DNA from 3 places in the Alkaliphilus flagellatus genome. Region 3 is predicted to be linked to each of the others. Evidence: predicted binding sites of a transcription regulator. Region 3 holds the regulator's gene; each other region holds the start of a gene.
The links. The regulator HrcA, encoded in region 3, represses chaperone genes, less so after heat shock. The targets are predictions, from matches to a motif close to TTAGCACTCNNNNNNNNNGAGTGCTAA.
Positions count from the first base shown of each region.

Region 1: the regulator HrcA is predicted to act here: its motif matches at 4,285-4,311, upstream of groES (co-chaperone GroES).
Region 2: the regulator HrcA is predicted to act here: its motif matches at 3,713-3,739, upstream of htpG (molecular chaperone HtpG).

Region 1 covers NZ_JAHLQK010000003.1:493,222-499,796, reverse strand. The annotation lists gene mgtA (magnesium-translocating P-type ATPase) at 1-2,178, shown strand, start outside; gene groL (chaperonin GroEL) at 2,259-3,884, opposite strand; gene groES (co-chaperone GroES) at 3,944-4,228, opposite strand; gene KQI88_RS09930 (DUF554 domain-containing protein) at 4,475-5,185, opposite strand; gene KQI88_RS09925 (DNA-3-methyladenine glycosylase family protein) at 5,352-6,227, opposite strand; gene KQI88_RS09920 (GNAT family N-acetyltransferase) at 6,353-6,575, opposite strand, start outside.
Region 2 covers NZ_JAHLQK010000006.1:279,026-285,600, forward strand. The annotation lists gene arsA (arsenical pump-driving ATPase) at 1-7, shown strand, start outside; gene KQI88_RS16120 (hypothetical protein) at 107-445, shown strand; gene KQI88_RS16125 (ArsR/SmtB family transcription factor) at 544-861, shown strand; gene KQI88_RS16130 (arsenate reductase ArsC) at 896-1,297, shown strand; gene arsB (ACR3 family arsenite efflux transporter) at 1,368-2,441, shown strand; gene KQI88_RS16140 (helix-turn-helix domain-containing protein) at 2,904-3,590, shown strand; gene htpG (molecular chaperone HtpG) at 3,806-5,686, shown strand; gene KQI88_RS16150 (DUF3343 domain-containing protein) at 5,823-6,113, shown strand; gene KQI88_RS16155 (hypothetical protein) at 6,134-6,575, opposite strand, start outside.
Region 3 covers NZ_JAHLQK010000001.1:957,144-963,718, reverse strand. The annotation lists gene dnaK (molecular chaperone DnaK) at 1-1,828, opposite strand, end outside; gene grpE (nucleotide exchange factor GrpE) at 1,877-2,443, opposite strand; gene hrcA (heat-inducible transcriptional repressor HrcA) at 2,557-3,585, opposite strand; gene hemW (radical SAM family heme chaperone HemW) at 3,686-4,825, opposite strand; gene lepA (translation elongation factor 4) at 4,918-6,575, opposite strand, start outside.

The sequences.
Region 1 (6,575 bases), on a different contig from region 3:
ATGTCACAAATTGTGCCTGGCGATATTATTCATCTTGCGGCTGGCGATATTATACCAGCGGATTTAAGAATTATACATTCAAAGGATTTATTCATAGGTCAATCTGCTTTAACCGGTGAATCTGAGCCAATTGAAAAGTATAGTACTATAAAATCTGAAATAAATAACAATATAAATCCATCAGATTTAGATAATATTTGCTTATTAGGAACCGATGTAATAAGCGGCAGTGCAACAGCAATTGCTATAGGTACAGGAAGCGATACCTACTTTGGTTCTATGGCTAAATCTCTAGTGGGCAAAAGAGAACAAACAAGCTTCGAAAAAGGGATAAGTAGTGTTAGTTGGCTCCTTATCAAATTTATGTTTATAATGGTTCCTGTAGTATTCCTTATTAATGGCATTACAAATGGAGATTGGCTAGAGGCTCTATTGTTTGCGATTTCTATTGCTGTTGGATTAACACCTGAAATGCTTCCAGTTATAGTAACTACAAACCTCGCTAAAGGTGCAATAGCCATGTCAAAACGAAAAACCGTTGTTAAAAGATTAGATGCAATCCAAAACTTCGGTGCCATGGATATATTATGTACAGATAAAACCGGAACTTTAACATTAGATAAAATAGTAGTTGAAAAACATCTTGATATTCATGGTAATGATGACGACAGAGTACTAAGACATGGCTATTTAAATAGCTTTTATCAAACAGGCTTAAGAAATTTAATGGACAGAGCAATATTAGAATTTGGTGATAAAAAGAATTTCTTTGAGTTAAAAGAGCATTATACAAAGGTTGATGAAATCCCCTTTGACTTTGCAAGACGTAGAATGTCTGTAGTATTAAAAGACCATGCTGGAAAGAGACAACTAATTACAAAGGGTGCCGTAGAAGAAATGTTATCCATTTGCACCTTTGCAGAGTACAAAGGAGAAGTAGTTCTACTAACTGAAGAAGTTAAAAATATAGTTATGAATATGGTAAACAAGTTAAATGAAGATGGAATGAGAGTTGTTGCTATTGCACAAAAAAACAATATTCCAGATGAGAATTCCTTCGGTGTAAAAGATGAAAGTGACATGGTTCTTATGGGATATATAGGTTTCCTTGATCCACCAAAAGAATCAACAGCTGCAGCGATTAAAGCTCTACATGAACATGGAGTTAAAGTTAAAATACTAACTGGAGACAATGAAGTTGTTACTAAAAAAATCTGTAAAGAAGTTGATTTACCTATAGATAATATTTTACTTGGCAGCGATGTAGAAAACTTAACCGATGAAGAATTAGCAATACAAGCAGAAAATACTACTGTTTTTGCTAAGCTATCTCCAATGCAAAAATCCAAAATTATAAAAGTACTTCAAGGTCAGGGACATACAGTAGGTTATATGGGAGACGGAATTAATGACGCTTCGGCCCTTAGAGATGCAGATGTTGGGATTTCTGTAGATACAGCAGTAGATATAGCAAAGGAATCTGCAGATATTATACTTCTAGAAAAGGATCTCATGGTACTTGAAGAAGGTGTAATTGAAGGACGTAAGATTTTTGGAAATATAGTAAAGTATATTAATATGACAGCAAGTTCAAACTTTGGAAATGTCTTTAGTGTTTTGGTAGCTAGTGCATTTTTACCATTTTTACCTATGCTTCCAATTCATTTGCTAATTCAAAATCTGTTTTATGACTTTTCTCAAATTTCCATACCTTGGGACACTATGGATGATGACTATATTAAAGAACCAAGAAAATGGGATGCGGATAATATAAAGAAGTTTATGATCTATATTGGACCGATAAGCTCAATATTCGATATAATTACCTACTTGGTAATGTGGTATGTATTTAAAGCTAATACACCAGCCCTTCAGTCTCTATTCCAATCTGGATGGTTTATTGAAGGACTATTATCTCAAACCCTTATTGTTCATATGATTAGAACTAAGAAAATACCATTTATTCAAAGTAGAGCAACAGCCCCAGTCTTACTTCTTACTGGAATTATAATGGTAGCAGGTATATTCATTCCATTTACTGCATTTGGAGCATCTGTTGGATTACAGCCATTGCCATTAGCCTACTTCCCGTGGTTAATCGGTATTTTATTAGCCTACTGCTTATTAACGCAAGTAGTCAAAAAATTATATATTAAGAAGTTTAATACTTGGCTATAGTTTGATTTTATAAATTATTAAATAGTAAAAAACCAAGTAGCAAATTGCTACTTGGTTTTTATATATTTATAACCTATTTATTACATCATTGGCATTCCGCCGCCCATGCCTCCTGGCATCATTGGCTCATCTTCTTTAATATCTACAATAGCACTTTCTGTTGTTAATAACATAGCTGAAATAGAAGCTGCATTTTGCAGTGCTGATCTTGTTACCTTAACTGGATCAATAATACCTACTTCAATCATATTTACGTATTTTTCCTTTAAAGCATCGAAGCCTATACCTTTTTCTGCATTCATTACCTTCTCTACAATAACCGATCCTTCAAGACCAGCATTTTCTGCAATTTGTCTTAATGGCTCTTCTAATGCTCTTCTAATAATTTTAACTCCTGTTCTTTCATCACCTTCAGTAGTTTCAAGTAAAGCTTCTACTGCTGGAATAACATGTATTAAAGATGCACCTCCACCAGATACAATCCCTTCTTCTACTGCCGCTCTTGTAGCGTTAAGAGCATCTTCAATTCTTAGTTTTCTTTCTTTAAGCTCTGTTTCTGTAGCAGCACCAACTTGGATAACTGCAACTCCACCAGAAAGCTTAGCTAATCTTTCTAGTAATTTCTCTTTATCAAAGTCAGAAGTTGTATCTTCTATTTGTTTCTTGATTTGACCCACTCTATCTTTAATAAGCTGTGAATTACCAGCACCTTCAACAATAGTTGTATTATCTTTATCAACCTTAACAGTTCTAGCTGTACCTAACATTTCAATTGTTGCAGTCTTTAAGTCATATCCTAGTTCTTCAGAAATAACTGTAGCTCCTGTTAAAATCGCGATATCATCTAACATTGCCTTCCTTCTATCTCCAAAGCCTGGTGCCTTAACAGCAACACACTCAAATGTTCCTCTTAGTTTATTTACTACTAATGTAGCTAATGCTTCACCTTCTATATCTTCAGCAATGATTAATAATTTTCTGCCTTGTTGTACTATTTGCTCTAATACTGGTAAAATTTCTTGTACATTATTAATCTTTTTATCAGTTACTAAAATATATGGATCGTTAAATACAGCTTCCATCTTTTCAGTATCTGTCACCATGTATGGAGATAAATATCCCCTATCAAACTGCATACCTTCTACTACGTCTAAAGTAGTTCCCATAGATCTAGATTCTTCTACAGTAATAACTCCATCATTTCCTACCTTTTCCATAGCATCTGCAATTAATTGTCCGATTTCTTCATCAGCAGCTGAATTTGCGCCTACTTGAGCTATAGATTCTTTACTTTCTATTTTTTTAGAAATGTTTTTTAATTCAGCAACTGCCACATCCACAGCTTTTTGAATACCTTTTTTAATTATCATTGGATTAGCCCCAGCTGCTACGTTCTTTAATCCTTCTCTAATAATAGCTTGAGCTAATAAGGTAGCTGTTGTTGTACCATCACCAGCAACATCATTAGTTTTAGTAGCTACTTCTTTAACTAATTGAGCTCCCATATTTTCATAAGCGTCTTCTAATTCAATTTCTCTAGCTATAGTTACCCCATCATTTGTTATTAATGGAGAACCAAACTTTTTATCGATTACTACGTTTCTTCCCTTTGGTCCTAAAGTTACCTTAACAGTATCAGCAAGTTTATTAACTCCGATTTCTAATGAACGACGAGCCTCTTCAGCAAACTTAATTTCCTTAGCCATAATAATACCCTCCTAGTCCTTATTTATATTAATTAAACCCATTATGTAATGATATTTTACTATTCAACAACAGCTAAAATATCATTTTGTCTTAATATTGTGTATTCCTCTCCATCAAACTTAACTTCTGTACCAGCATATTTAGAGAAGATTACTTTATCTCCTACTTTTACTTCCATAACAATTTCTTTACCTTCAACTACTCCACCTGGTCCCACTGCCATAACCTCTGCTAACTGTGGTTGTTCCTTTGCGCTACCTGGCAATACAATTCCACTTTTTGTGGTTTCCTCAGCTTCTACTCTTTTAATAACTACTCTGTCTCCTAATGGCTTAATGTTCATAAATCAAACCTCCTTGGAAATTTTTTATTTTTTAACACATTGTTTTTTGCTTATTATTAGCACTCGTACTAAGTGAGTGCTAATTACATTTATAATGTTATCTAAAAGTGATTTTGCTAGCAAATGCCAATATTGGCTATTATATTCTATTATCGAAAGATATATTCGTTTTTTTCTTTATATCTCCATATTTCACTGTTTTACTAATTTTTTAATATTTTTTTAGTATCTTCTAAATATTTTTAGTTAAAAGCCTATTAATCCTACTAATTTTAATATATAAGGCTGTACTATGTAATATATTATTGGTATAAATACAGCTGGTAGCATATTACCTACCTTTATTCTTTTCACCTCCATTATATTAGATGCAATACCTATAATTAATAGTCCACCTATAGCAGACATTTCTGCTATTACAGTTTCTACCAAGAATGGTTTCATAAATGTAGCTGTAATAGTAATTAAACCTTGATAAATAAAAACCGCTATACCAGAAAATGCAACTCCTATACCTAAAGTAGATGAAAAAATTATTGCAGAAATACCATCAATCAGAGATTTAGCCAATAAAATTTCATGATTACCAGTTAGTCCACTTTCTAGAGCACCCATAATCGCCATAGCTCCAACACAATAAATTAGACTAGCCGTAACAAAACCCTTAGCAATTCCACCTTCCTTGTTACCAACCTTAGTTTCTAGCCATTTCCCTACATTTTCTAGCCTATCTTCTATTTTTGCCATTTCTCCTATTATAGTGCCTATAACAACACTTGAAATCATAAGTAGTATATCTCCAGTTTCTAAAGCCCCCGATAAGCCTATAACAAAAACACTTAAGCCTAGTCCTTGCATTATAGTTGCCTTATACCCTTCTGGAATACCTTTTCTTAAAAAAACGCCGCAAATTCCTCCAGCTATAATTGCTATCGCATTTACAATAGTTCCTAACATCAATTCATCCCCCAGTTGTTTAACATATGAAAATTTTATCCCCACATCCGTAATGGATGTGGGGACTTAAATATTTAATATTCCTAATCTTCCACTGTATTGATATTATCACTATTTTACATCCTTTTCAAGCTAAAACTCTCATGGTGATAAACTATACAATAATCTATTTCCCTATTCCAAGTTCTCTAGCATAGTAAAATAAATACTGTTGTGCATACCCACCATATTTTCCAAACTTATCTCTAGCAAACTCTTCAATTTTTTTATTAGGTGTGTCTTTATGAAAATAAAAATATTCCATGACTCTTTTAACCCACACATCTACAGGAACTGCTTCTACTTTTCCCATAGCAAATACCAAAATGCAGTTGGCTACTTTAGGCCCTACTCCACTAAACCTACGCATAGCTTCAAAGCAATCTTCACTATTTAATTCCTTTAGCTGTTCCAAAGAAATATTTTCATCAATCACTGCTCTAGCGGTATTTAAAATATATTTAGATCTATATCCTACTCCGCAGGCTGCTAATTGTTCCTCCGACAAATTATAAATAGCCTCTGGAGTTGGAAAACTATAATAGTCCTTTCCATCGTATTGTCCTAAATATTCCCCGAAATTTTCGCTTAACAATCTTACAGATTTTTTTATACGAGGGATAGCATTGTTAGCAGAAATAATGAAAGAGATTAAAGTTTCCCAAGGTTCCTGCTTAAGTATTCTAATTCCATAGCCAAAATTAGTAGCGTCTTTCATAACCTCATCATCTTTACTTAAATCCTCTTTAATTTTTCCGTAGTTGTTATTTAAATCAAAATAGGAAGTCCATATGTTATTAAAATCTTCTATATTTGTATTATTAAAAACAATTGTATCTTCCTCTTTTCTTACATTTAAAATCTTACCATAGGCGACTCCAATATAGCTTCCATCATCCTCTAGGTCCCATCTAAAACATTGACCACATTCAAAAATATGCTTGGGTTCAAAATCTCTTATGTTTTTTAATATTACTTTATTATCTTTATGTATAATCTCCAACTAAACCTCTCCTCTCCATATATCTGACAGCTAATAATTCTAAAACTAAATATATACTTATGTCTTTGCTTATTATACCCAATATTAAATCCCTAAAAACCTTCTGGTCTCTAGGGATTGTAATCTTATTTAAAATCAAACAAAAGGTGTATTTCAACTCTATCTTCTAATAAACCTTTATTATCGTAAGCAGCTTCATTAAGTCCACAAATATAGAATCCTTCTTTAATAAAAAACTTAATAGCAGGGTAATTATAATTTTCTACTTGAACAATAATGCCTCTAGCCTTGTTAAATCTAGCAAATCCTTTCGCTGACTTTACAAGCTTTCTACCAATATTTCTTTGG
Region 2 (6,575 bases), on a different contig from region 3:
AAAATAGAATCGATCTAAGTAGGTTAATAAAGTAAGACTTAGTTCAGAGGGAGTTTTTACTCCCGCTGAACTTAATTCAATAAAGATAATTAGTGGAGGAGATCTAATGGAAGAAAAAATTAAAGTCCAAATGTTTGGAGTCAAAGATGAAGTTATTTCAGCTCCATGTTGCTGCGGTCCAAGCACAAGCTGCGAACCTAGTGAGGATCTAACAACAATAGAAATGTATGATGAGCTTTATAAATTCCTTAAAGAGACAGATGTTAAGGATAAGTTCGAGATGACATTTATTGACTTAGAGAAAGATGATTTGACTGATTATGAGAATGAAGGAAAAGTTATAGATAAAGGTTATCAACTACCGATTACTTTTATAAATGGAAAGCCTGCCTTTTCAGGCAAGGTTGATCAGTTTAAAGCATATCAAGTTTTAAAAAGAATATAAAATTTTCTCATTTAATATAAGTTATCGATGTTATGGCAAGTGATGGCTTATCTCATTGGTTATATATTTAGTTATATATTTAGTTATATATTAGGAAGGTGATTACAATAGAAGATAAAGTAGAATTACTAAAAGCCTTAGCCGATAAAAATAGATTGCTTATTTTAGATATGCTTTCATGTGGAGAACTTTGTGCTTGTAATATTATGGATGGTTTAAACTTAACTCAACCAACTATTTCTCATCATATGAAAATCTTACAACAATGCGAACTTGTAAAGGCAAGAAAAGAAGGAAAGTGGGTATTTTATTCAATTAATCAAGAAAAGGTAGATGAATTTCAACAGTTTATTAGAGAGCTAACTTCCTTTAAAGAGGGTTGTATATGTGAAGGATATAATAAAGACTGCACTTAAATTGATTTAAATCAAGGTGAGAGGTGGGATTAATATGAAGAAAAAAGTAGCATTTGTATGTGTCCATAATTCATGCAGATCTCAAATGGCAGAGGCTTGGGCCAAAAAATTAGGGAATCATGTACTAGAAGTATATTCAGCTGGAACAGAAAATTATCACGAAGTAAAGCTTGGAGCTGTTAAGGTAATGGAAGAAGCAGGTATTGATATGAGTGAGCATTATCCTAAGCTTTTAACGGATATTCCAGAAGAAGTAGATATTCTTATTACCATGGGTTGTAATGTAGTTTGTCCATTTGTACCATGTAGCCATACTGAAGATTGGGGGCTTGAAGATCCATCAGGCGGTCCTATTGAAGGATTTAGAAATACGAGAGATCTAATTAAAACTAAAGTAGAAGACCTTATTAAAAGAGTAGAAAATAAGGAACTGTAAATTATTAATACAGTCCATAATAATAAGGAACAATGCAATTATAAATTATATTGAACAGGGGGGTTGTGTAATGAGTAATAAAAGCATTGAACAAAAAGGAAAGGGCTTAGGTTTTTTTGAAACTTATTTAACAGTATGGGTAGCAGCTTGCATTGTAATTGGGGTAGCAATAGGACAGTTCTTACCAATAGTTCCTCAAGTACTAAATAAGTTTACCTATTATGAAATCTCTATTCCAATTGCAATTTTAATTTGGTTAATGATTTATCCAATGATGCTAAAAATTGATTTTACTAGTATTGTAGAAGCTACAAGAAAACCAAAAGGATTAATTGTAACTTGCGTTACAAATTGGCTAATTAAACCTTTTACCATGTATGCAATTGCAGCATTTTTCTTAAAGGTAGTATTTAGCTCTTTAATTCCTGAAGCATTAGCAAATGAATATTTAGCAGGTGCAGTAATACTAGGAGCAGCTCCTTGCACAGCAATGGTATTTGTATGGGGACATTTAACTAAAGGAGATCCTGCATATACTCTAGTACAAGTAGCAGTAAATGATCTTATTCTTTTATTTGCATTTACTCCTATTGTAGCTATTTTACTAGGAGTAACAGATGTAGTTGTACCTTATGGAACCTTATTTTTATCTGTAATTCTATTTATTGTTATTCCATTAGCTGGTGGATACTTATCTAGAAAATACATTGTAAAAAATAAGGGAATAGAATATTTTGAAAATGTATTTTTAAAGAAGTTTGATAATGTAACTATTATAGGACTATTATTAACATTAATTATTATATTTACCTTCCAAGGTGATGTTATTTTAAGTAATCCTCTACACATTGCATTAATTGCTATACCATTAACAATTCAAACTTTCTTTATATTTATTGTTGCCTATGGATGGGCAAAAGCTTGGAAACTGCCTCATAGTATAGCAGCACCTGCTGGAATGATAGGAGCAAGTAACTTTTTTGAACTTGCAGTAGCAGTAGCAATATCACTATTTGGATTAAATTCTGGTGCAACCTTAGCTACAGTAGTTGGAGTATTAGTAGAAGTACCAGTAATGCTTGCATTGGTTAAAATAGCTAACAGTACAAGGCATTGGTTTCCCGAAGTGAGTAAGGGAAACTAATATAAAATTGGAACAAATAAGAGAAGAACAAAAAAATCTAATTTTAAAGAAAAAATAGAGATGATTAATGAGGTGACTATTTATTTTTCTCAGCTTGGTTATGAGTATAAATTTTTAGACGAAATTGCAAGGCTTATAAAGATGAGAAGAAATCAAGAAATAAATAGTTCAATAATTATTTGACTACATCTATGAAAGGTGTAGTTTTTGTTTTTTCGGAATGATATTAAAAAATAGATGGTTTTAAATAAATATCTTCCCAACTTTATAAAAAAGTAATTTGAAATATAAGTAGCAATTAACTATGTTTTAAGTAAAAAGTTCTGTACAACTTTATTTTACAACAACAGCACATTAATGGATGGATCATATATGTTCTGCTTGTTTTAAGCCTGTATTAGCAATATAATTATTATTAATAGAATACTTCCAATAATTATAAAGTATGAAAGAGGTGTGGATATGAGTCGTATTGCTACAAAAATAAAAGAGGCAAGAATTAAAGCAAAAATTACAGAAAAAGAATTAGCAAAGAAGTGTGGTTTAACAGCAAGTTATATTATTCAAATAGAATCAGGCAAAAAAGTGGTTAATGAAAAAGTAGCTGAGAATATTTTAGAAGCATTAGGAGAGAAATTAGAGTTTATGTATCAAGAAGATAAAAATGAAGAAAAGCCGGTTACTTCTATTGAAAAAAAACGTAAAAATAATAATAAAGATGAGTTTTATACTGTGGAGCCTACAGAGCAGTGGTCCGATGCTTTGGCTAATATTATTAAGAAATTTCCTATATATGAAACAAATAATAATAAAATAGTAGGCTATAAAGAGTTGCCTGTTCTAGGAAAAAAAATAGATGGCTATAGCTGGGATAAAGTATTGTTTATTAAATCGCCAGATAATAAGATGGAAGTCTTTCGTATAAAAAAAGATGATATTATTACAATTCATTTGACAAGTGAAATACAAAATAATTGTATTTATTTATTTGAAATTAACAATAAAAAGATGATTAGGCAACTGCGAAAAGAATCAAATAATAAAGTAATCATTTCTACTGGAGTTAAAGGAGAGGATCTAGTTACTACAGAATTAAGCAGAATTAAAGTAATTGGAAAATGTATAAAGGCAGAGTTTGAGTTAGGATAAAAAGTGATGACTAAACCTATTAAATTGCTATAACTAATACCACTAATTAAGATAAAAAATCTTTATTTTAGTAGAGTTATTGTTGACAAAAAAAATGTAATATGATATATAAAAGTTAGGAGTTAGCACTCGATGTGTGAGAGTGCTAACAAAATATAATGCTATACTACTTTTTTATTATAGTCAAAATTTTTATTGAGAGAGGAGAGATTTATTTGGAAACAAAACAGTTTAGGGCTGAATCCAAAAGATTACTAGACTTAATGATTAACTCAATCTACACTCATAGGGAAATATTTTTGAGAGAACTAATTTCCAATGCTAGTGATGCTATTGATAAAATATACTATAGAGCATTAACTGATGATACCTTAGAATTTGATAAAGATGATTATTACATAAAGGTTATTTTAGATGAAAAAAACAGAGTATTAAAAATTATCGATACTGGTATAGGAATGACAAAAGAAGAATTAGAAGATAATTTGGGGACTATTGCAAAAAGTGGATCTTTAGCATTTAAAAAGGAAAATGAATTAAAAGATGGATATGATATAATCGGACAGTTTGGAGTTGGTTTCTATTCAGCATTTATGGTAGCTGAAACAGTGACTGTAATTAGCAAGGCTCTTGATAGTGAAGGGGCATACAAATGGGAGTCACAAGGGATAGATGGATATACTATTGAACCATGGGAAAAAGATACAATTGGAACAGAAATTATTCTAAAAATAAAAGAGAATACAGAAGATGAAAAATACGATGAGTATTTAGAAGAATATAGATTAAAGGATATAATAAAGAAATACTCTGATTTTATAAGATATCCAATTAAAATGAATGTCACTATAAAGAAACTCAAAGAAGGTAGTGAAAATGAATACGAAGACTATGTAGAAGAGCAAACGATTAATAGTATGGTGCCAATTTGGAGAAAAAATAAAAACGAACTTACTGAAGAAGATTATTCTAATTTTTATTCTGAAAAACGCTATGGATTTGATAAGCCTGTTAAGCATATTCATATAAGTGCTGATGGTGCTGTAAGATATAATGCGATTTTATTTATTCCTGAAAGAATACCTTTTGATTACTATACAAAGGAATATGAGAAGGGATTAGAGTTATATTCTAATGGTGTACTTATTATGAATAAGTGCTCAGACTTACTTCCAGATTATTTTAGCTTTGTAAAAGGAATGGTAGATTCGGAGGATTTATCTTTAAATATTTCTAGAGAAATGTTACAACACGATAGACAGCTTAAATTAATTTCAAAAAACATTAAAAATAAAATAAAAAATGAATTGTTAGCTTTATTAAAGGATGATAGAGATAAATATGAAGAGTTCTATAAATCTTTCGGCAGACAATTAAAATATGGAGTATACAGTGACTTTGGAAGCAATAAGGACATGCTACAGGACCTATTAATGTTCTATTCATCAAAAGCAAAGAAACTTGTAACTTTAAATGAGTATATTTCGGGGATGGCTGACGATCAGAAATATATTTATTATGCTACAGGTGAATCTAATGAAAGAATAGAAAAATTGCCTCAAACTGAGTTGGTAACAGAAAAAGGATTTGAAATTCTTTATCTGACAGAGGAAATTGATGAATTTGTATTAAAAGTTCTAATGGCTTATAAGGAAAAAGAGTTTAAATCTGTGTCCGCTGGCGACTTAGGTATTGAAGATCAAGAAAATGAAAATAATTTAGACACTGAACATACAGCCAATAAGGAATTATTTGAAAGAATGAAAACTATATTATCTGATAAGGTAAAGGATGTAAGAATATCGAAGAGATTGAAATCTCATCCAGTATGTTTGACTAATGATGGAGAAATTTCAATCGAAATGGAAAAAATATTAAATGCAATGCCAAACAATCAAAATATTAAAGCAGATAAGATATTAGAAATTAATATAAATCACAATGTATTTGAAGCCCTAAAGGACTCCTACGAAAAAGATCAAGAGAAATTTGTTTTATTTACTAATTTACTTTATAATCAAGCTTTACTTATTGAAGGACTACAAATTAATGATCCAGTAGAGTTTACTAATGATATTTGCAAACTAATGATTTAGCAAAAAGCCACATTCAAGAGCAATTCTCTTGAATGTGGCTTTTTAAATAAAAAAAAGAAGATACGGTTAAATAACTGTATCATCTAAACAAAAAAATACATACATTATATTAACTAAGTGTATAGGAGGAAACACTATGGAGCGTAGATATATGAAAGATAAATATTATATTGCTGTGTTCGAATCAAGAAACCACGCTATACAACTATATCAGTATTTAAGTAGACAACATTATATCCAATACGAGTTAGTATCCACACCATGTAAAATAAAGGCAGGTTGTAGTTACTCTATTAAATTTACAGATTTAAAGGATTATGAGTTTTTGAAAAATCTAGCCGATAAATCTAGTAGGAAGATATTGAATATATATGAAATTAATCGACAAAACGGAAAAAGAACCTTAAACAAGTTAGATTTAAAATAAATATAGTATACAGATTAAATCTATTTGAAAAAATTCACAAAACGTTGGAACATATTATTATTAGTAGGAAGATTATTCAGTCTATCTTGTAATATTAACATGTGCTTTTTATAATCTACTATTTTTTCTTCTAATAAATTTAAATCTATTTCACAATCAGCGATATTTTTCGCAAACTCTTGTTTTTTACCTTCTATTTCAGAGAGCTGCATTTCTAAGATTTTATAATTAGAGAGTAGCTCTTTTATTATTTCAGTAGATTGATCATTTTCATTTTTTATTGTATAAAAATCATTTGTGGATGCTGAATTTACAACTGGATTTTTTAACTCATATTCTTCGGTTTCTTTTATACTACTTATAATAGGATCTTGAGGTTTGAAAACTTCAGGGTCTATAGATGTCTCATTCTCTATGCTATTAAACAGATCTATACCAACAATCTCAATTTTATCTGTAATA
Region 3 (6,575 bases):
CTTCGTCCTCTACAACCTCATAATCTGCATCAACTACATTTTCTTTATTAGTAGTTTCATCACCTGAGCCATGTGCTTCTCCTTCAGCCTGCTGTGCTTGTTGATACATTTGTTGAGAAATTGCATGGAAAGCATTTGTTAAATCTTCAATTGATTTTTTCATATCTTCTACATTATCACTTTCAAGGGCTTTTTTCAACTTTTCTACTTCTTCTTTTACTTTTGACTCATCCTGAGCACTTACTTTCCCTTCAAGCTCTTTTAATGTTTTTTCAGTTTGATATATTAATGAGTCTGCTTGATTTCTCACTTCAACACTTTCTTTACGTTTTTTATCTTCTTCTGCAAACTGCTCTGCTTCCTTAATTTTTCTTTCAATTTCTTCATCGTTTAAGTTACTTGAAGCAGTAATTGTAATATTCTGCTCTTTACCTGTTCCTAAATCTTTAGCAGATACATTAACAATACCGTTGGCATCGATATCAAAGGTAACTTCAATTTGTGGAATTCCTCTTGGTGCTGGTGGTATTCCGCCTAACTCAAATCTTCCAAGGGTAATATTATCCCCTGCCATTTGTCTTTCTCCTTGTAATACGTGGATATCAACTGCAGGTTGATTATCAGCAGCAGTAGAGAACACCTGACTCTTTCTCGTAGGAATTGTTGTATTTCTTTCTATTAATTTTGTAAAGACTCCACCTACTGTTTCAATTCCTAATGATAATGGAGTTACGTCTAATAATAATACGTCTTTTACTTCTCCTGTAAGTACTCCTGCTTGAATTGCAGCACCTAAAGCAACACACTCGTCTGGGTTAATACCTTTATGTGGATCTTTACCCGTTACACTTTTTACGGCCTGTTGTACTGCTAGTATTCTAGTTGAACCACCAACCAAAATTACTTTATCCACTTCATTAGCGGATAATCCCGCATCGCTCATAGCTTTTTTAACTGGTCCTAAGGTTTTTTCTACTAAGTGAGATGTAATTTCATCAAACTTAGCTCTTGTTAAATCCATATTCAAATGTTTTGGTCCTGTGCTAGTTGCAGTAATAAATGGTAGATTAATATTTGTTGTCATAGTACTAGAAAGCTCTTTTTTAGCCTTTTCAGCAGCTTCATTTAATCTTTGTAAAGACATACTATCTTGTCTTAAATCTACACCTTCTTGCTTTTTAAATTCTTCGGCAATATAGTCTATTACTACTTTATCGAAATTATCTCCACCTAAGTGGTTATCTCCACTTGTTGATAACACTTCAAATACTCCATCACCAAGTTCTAGTATAGATACGTCAAATGTTCCTCCACCTAAGTCATATACTAATATTTTTTGATGTTCCTCTGTTTTATCTAGTCCATATGCTAACGATGCAGCCGTTGGCTCGTTTATAATTCTTTGTACATTAAGTCCTGCAATTCTACCTGCATCCTTGGTTGCTTGTCTTTGACTATCTGAAAAATAAGCTGGTACTGTAATTACTGCATCTGTTACAGTCTCTCCTAAATAAGCTTCCGCATCTGCCTTTAATTTTTGAAGAATCATTGCAGAAATATCTTGAGGTGTATATTGTTTTCCATCAATATTTACTTTGTGATCATATCCCATTTGTGTTTTAATGGACATAATTGTTTTATCAGGATTTACTACTGCTTGTCTTTTCGCAGGTTCCCCTACAATTCTCTCTCCATCTTTACCAAATGCTACAACTGAAGGTGTTGTTCTATTTCCCTCGCTATTTGCAATAACTACTGGCTCTCCACCTTCTAATACAGCAACACATGAGTTTGTAGTTCCTAAGTCAATTCCAATTACTTTACCCATCGTGATTTCCTCCTTATATATAAATATTTTAAAATATTATTTTATACTTTATCTTGATACTTTAACCATTGCTGGCCTTAATACTCTATCATTTATTTTATAACCTTTTTGGAGTATATCTATAACACAGTTAGCTTCTCCATTTGTTTCCTCCTGCATTACTGCATAATGAAGATTCATATCAAAAGGTTTTCCTAAAGCTTCAATTTCTTCTACTCCATGTTTAGTTAGAGTATCTATTAATTGCTTATATACTAAATTAATTCCTTCTAATAAAGAATTATCTTCATCGATATCGGTTTGGGACTGTATAGCCCTTTCTAAATTATCTATTATATTTAGCAAATCCGATGCAATTTTTTCATTTGCATAAAGATAAATTTCTCCTTTTTCCTTTTCTACACGCTTCTTGTAGTTTGAAAAATCTGCTTGAAGTCTCTGAAATTGGCTAAAAACATCTTCGTATTCTGCTGTCTTTTCTGCTAATTTCTCTTCTAAATCTTTAAAGTTTTCATCTGTTTCCTCAATTTCATCCAAGGTAGCTTCTAGGTTGTTATTCGCAGTTTCTTTGTTTTCTTCTATGCCTTCAACCTCTTCTTGTTTAATATCCTTCAAAATATTCCACCTGCCTTATTATCATTATAATTTTATGTAAAAGAGCAAAATTAACATCAATCAAAACATGGATAGAAGTGTAAAATGCTAAGCACTTTACACCATCATTCTATCTATTTATATCTATTCTTCAGCAATTCACTAATAACTTTGCTAACCTCTGCCATTACACTTACAACAGTAGAATAATCCATCCTTGTAGGTCCAATAACACTAAGCCAGCCCAGAGTTGTATTATCTACCTTATAGGTGGCTGTAACTAAGCTACAATCCTTTGCCTCTTTATATATATTTTCGCTTCCAATTGAAACACTAAGGCCTTCATTGCTAAAAGAAGTAATTAAACTACTTAATAGTTCCTTTTCTTCTAACAACTCTAGAAAGGATTTTGCCTTAAAAATATCATTATACTCCGGAAAGTTAAATATGTTCATGGCTCCATTTAAAAACATATTTATATGACTAACTTCATCTAAAGATTGAAATATTTCAGGAATTATTTTATCTATTATGCTACTAGAATTTATAAACTCTTCACTTAATATTTCAATTAATGATGCCTCAATGTTTTTAATAGCCAAACCATGAAGTTTATCATTTAAAAAGTTGGACATCGTTTGAAAACTACTTTTACTAACTTGATCACTTAATCTGATAATAGGTTTCTTTACCATACCACTATCTGTAACTATGACAGCCAACATATTCTCTGTATCAATCGGAACTAATTGAATATGTTTTAATTTACTTTCCTTTATTTGTGGTGCTAAAGCAACAGCTGTATAGTTAGTAAGCTGTGACAATAACTTTGAGCTATACTGTAATATTTGCTCAATTTCAGCAACCTTATTAAACAAGTCTAATTCCAAATAATCTCTTTCAATATCCACCATCTTTTTTAATGACATAAATTCATCTACATATAATCTGTATCCTTTGTCAGACGGAATACGCCCTGCTGAAGTATGAGGTTGTATAATAAATCCTAATTCTTCTAAGTCAGCCATTTCATTTCTAATTGTTGCTGGACTTACTCCCAGATCATATTTTTTTGATAATGTTCTTGAACCAACTGGCTCTGCTGTTTCAATATAATCCTGTATAATGGCCTGAAGTATTTTAAGTTTTCTTTCATTCAACATAGAACCACCTCGGATTGTTAGCACTCTATCTTGTTGAGTGCTAATGATTCTGTCTTTAAAATATCATTTCATTTTATTTTTGTCAATAGTTTTTTTCATATTAATCTAATAACATTTCTTGAAAAACAATATTAGAAAGATCAATACCCTTTTGAGTAAGTTTAATATGCTTTTCATCCCAATATAGTAGATTCTGTTCTTTAAACTTATTAATCTGGTACTTATATATTTCAAAGGGCGAAATATTGAATCGCTTAGTAAATTCTTCTATAGAAACTCCTTCCATCATCCTTAAACCTAAAAACATAGTTTCGCTAATTTCATCCTTAATTGAAACATCTGTTTCATTTTCTATAGGTACTTTACTCTCTTTCAATAAGCTAATATATTCTTCTATTTGATTTACATTGCTAAATCTCTTTTTATTAAAATAAGAATGTGCTCCCGAGCCTAAACCTATGTAGGGTTTATTCTGCCAATATATTAAATTGTGCTTGCATTGAAATCCCGGTTTAGCAAAATTAGATATTTCATAATGATTATATCCATTTTTCTCTAAGTATTCTATTGTATAATGATACATTTTTAATTCTAATTCTTCATCAGGAAGTATAATTTTTCTGTTTTTTACCCAATCATAAAATGGAGTTTCTTTCTCAACTATTAAACTATATGCTGAAATATGGGGTATTTCTAATGATACAATTTTCTCCAAACTTTCTTCCCAGTCACTTTTCTTTTGCCCTGGCAGAGAAAACATTAAGTCTGTATTAATATTTGTAAATCCTGCATTTCTGGCTTCCTCTAAATTTTTTATATAATTCTCAAAGCTGTGGATTCTACCTAATGTACTTAGTAAATTATTCTGACATGCTTGCAGTCCTATGCTTAATCGATTAATTCCGCTCTCATAATATGTTTTTAAATTATCATAAGTCAAAGTCCCTGGATTAGCCTCCATAGAAACCTCCGCACCATCCTCTATTGAGAAGTGTTTGTCTACTGTCTCCATAATCTCAGCTATTTGGTTTCCACTTAAAATAGATGGAGTACCACCACCGAAAAATATTGTACTTATTTTATAATCCTCTAAAACAGATTTATATAGAACTAGTTCTTTTTTTAATGATGTTATATAATCATCAATTAGATGTTTCTTTCCACCATAAGAGCTAAAATCACAATAGTAACATTTTTTTTCACAGAAAGGTATGTGTATATATAGTGATATTAAATTCATATTTTTATTCACCACCAATTCATTTAGGTTTTACCTGATAATATAAAACTAGTAGCACTCCCTAGGGCATACTACTAGTCTTGTAGATATTATTAATCGTCTAGCTTAAGTACAGACATAAAAGCTTTTTGTGGCACTTCTACGTTTCCTACTTGTCTCATACGTTTTTTACCTTCTTTTTGTTTTTCAAGAAGCTTTTTCTTTCTTGATATATCTCCGCCATAACACTTAGCTAATACATCTTTTCTAAGTGCTTTAATAGTTTCACGAGATATTATTTTAGCTCCAACTGCTGCCTGTAGTGGTATTGGGAATTGATGTCTAGGAATTTCATCTTTTAATTTTTCACACATAGACTTACCTCTAGAGTATGCCTTGCTCTCATGCACTATAAAGGATAATGCATCTACCTGCTCACTATTTATCAGAATATCCAGTTTAACTAAATCGGACTGACGATATCCTATAAGCTCATAGTCTAAAGAACCATATCCCTTTGTCCTTGATTTAAGCGCATCAAAGAAGTCATAAATTACTTCATTTAGAGGCATTTCATAATGAAGATTTACTCTAGTGTCGTCAATATACTGCATGTCTTTCATTTCACCACGGCGATCTTGACATAATTCCATAACTGCGCCAACATAAGTATTTGGAACCATAATTGTAGTCTTAACAATAGGTTCCTCCATAATACGTATTTCCTGTGGCACAGGCATATTTGCAGGATTCTGAATCATTAAAACTTCACCATTTGTTTTAGTAACCCTATATATAACACTAGGTGCTGTAGTTATAAGATCAAGATTAAACTCTCTTTCCAATCTTTCTTGAATAATCTCCATATGAAGAAGACCAAGAAAACCACATCTAAATCCAAATCCTAATGCTGCTGATGTTTCAGCTTCAAAAACAAGTGCAGCATCGTTTACTTGAAGTTTTTCTAGTGCATCTCTTATATCTTCATATTTTTCACCTTCTGCTGGGTAAATACCACAATACACCATTGGATTAACTTTTCTATACCCTGGTAGTGGTTCTAATGTTGGTCTTGATGCATCAGTAATTGTATCACCTACACGACAATGTCTAACATCTTTAACACTGGCAGCTACATATCCTACATCTCCAGCAGATAAATACTCCATAGGTATAGCTCCTGGCGAAAAGGCACCTACTTCAACAACCTCAAATTCTTTATTAGTAGCCATCATTTTTATTTTCATACCTTTTCTCATTTGGCCTTCCATAACCCTAATATAAGCTATAACTCCTTTATAGCTATCATAATACGAGTCAAATATTAATGCCTTCAATGGAGCATCCTCATCACCAGTAGGAGATGGTACATTTTTCACAATAGATTCTAATACATCTTCAATATTTAATCCTTCTTTTGCAGAAATTAAAGGTGCTTCACTAGCATCTAGTCCAATAATATCTTCAATTTCGGCTTTAATTTCATCTGGCCTAGCACTTGGTAAATCTATTTTGTTAATAACTGGTACTATCTCTAAGTCTTGCTCTAGAGCTAAATATACATTTGCTAATGTTTGTGCTTCTATACCTTGTGCCGCATCTACAATTAAGACAGCTCCTTCACAAGCTGCTAAACTTCTGGATACTTCATATGTAAAATCCACATGTCCAGGAGTATCTATTAGGTTTAAATAATATTCTTCTCCATCCTTTGCTTTATACACAAGGCGGATTGTTTGTAGCTTTATTGTAATTCCACGTTCTCTCTCTA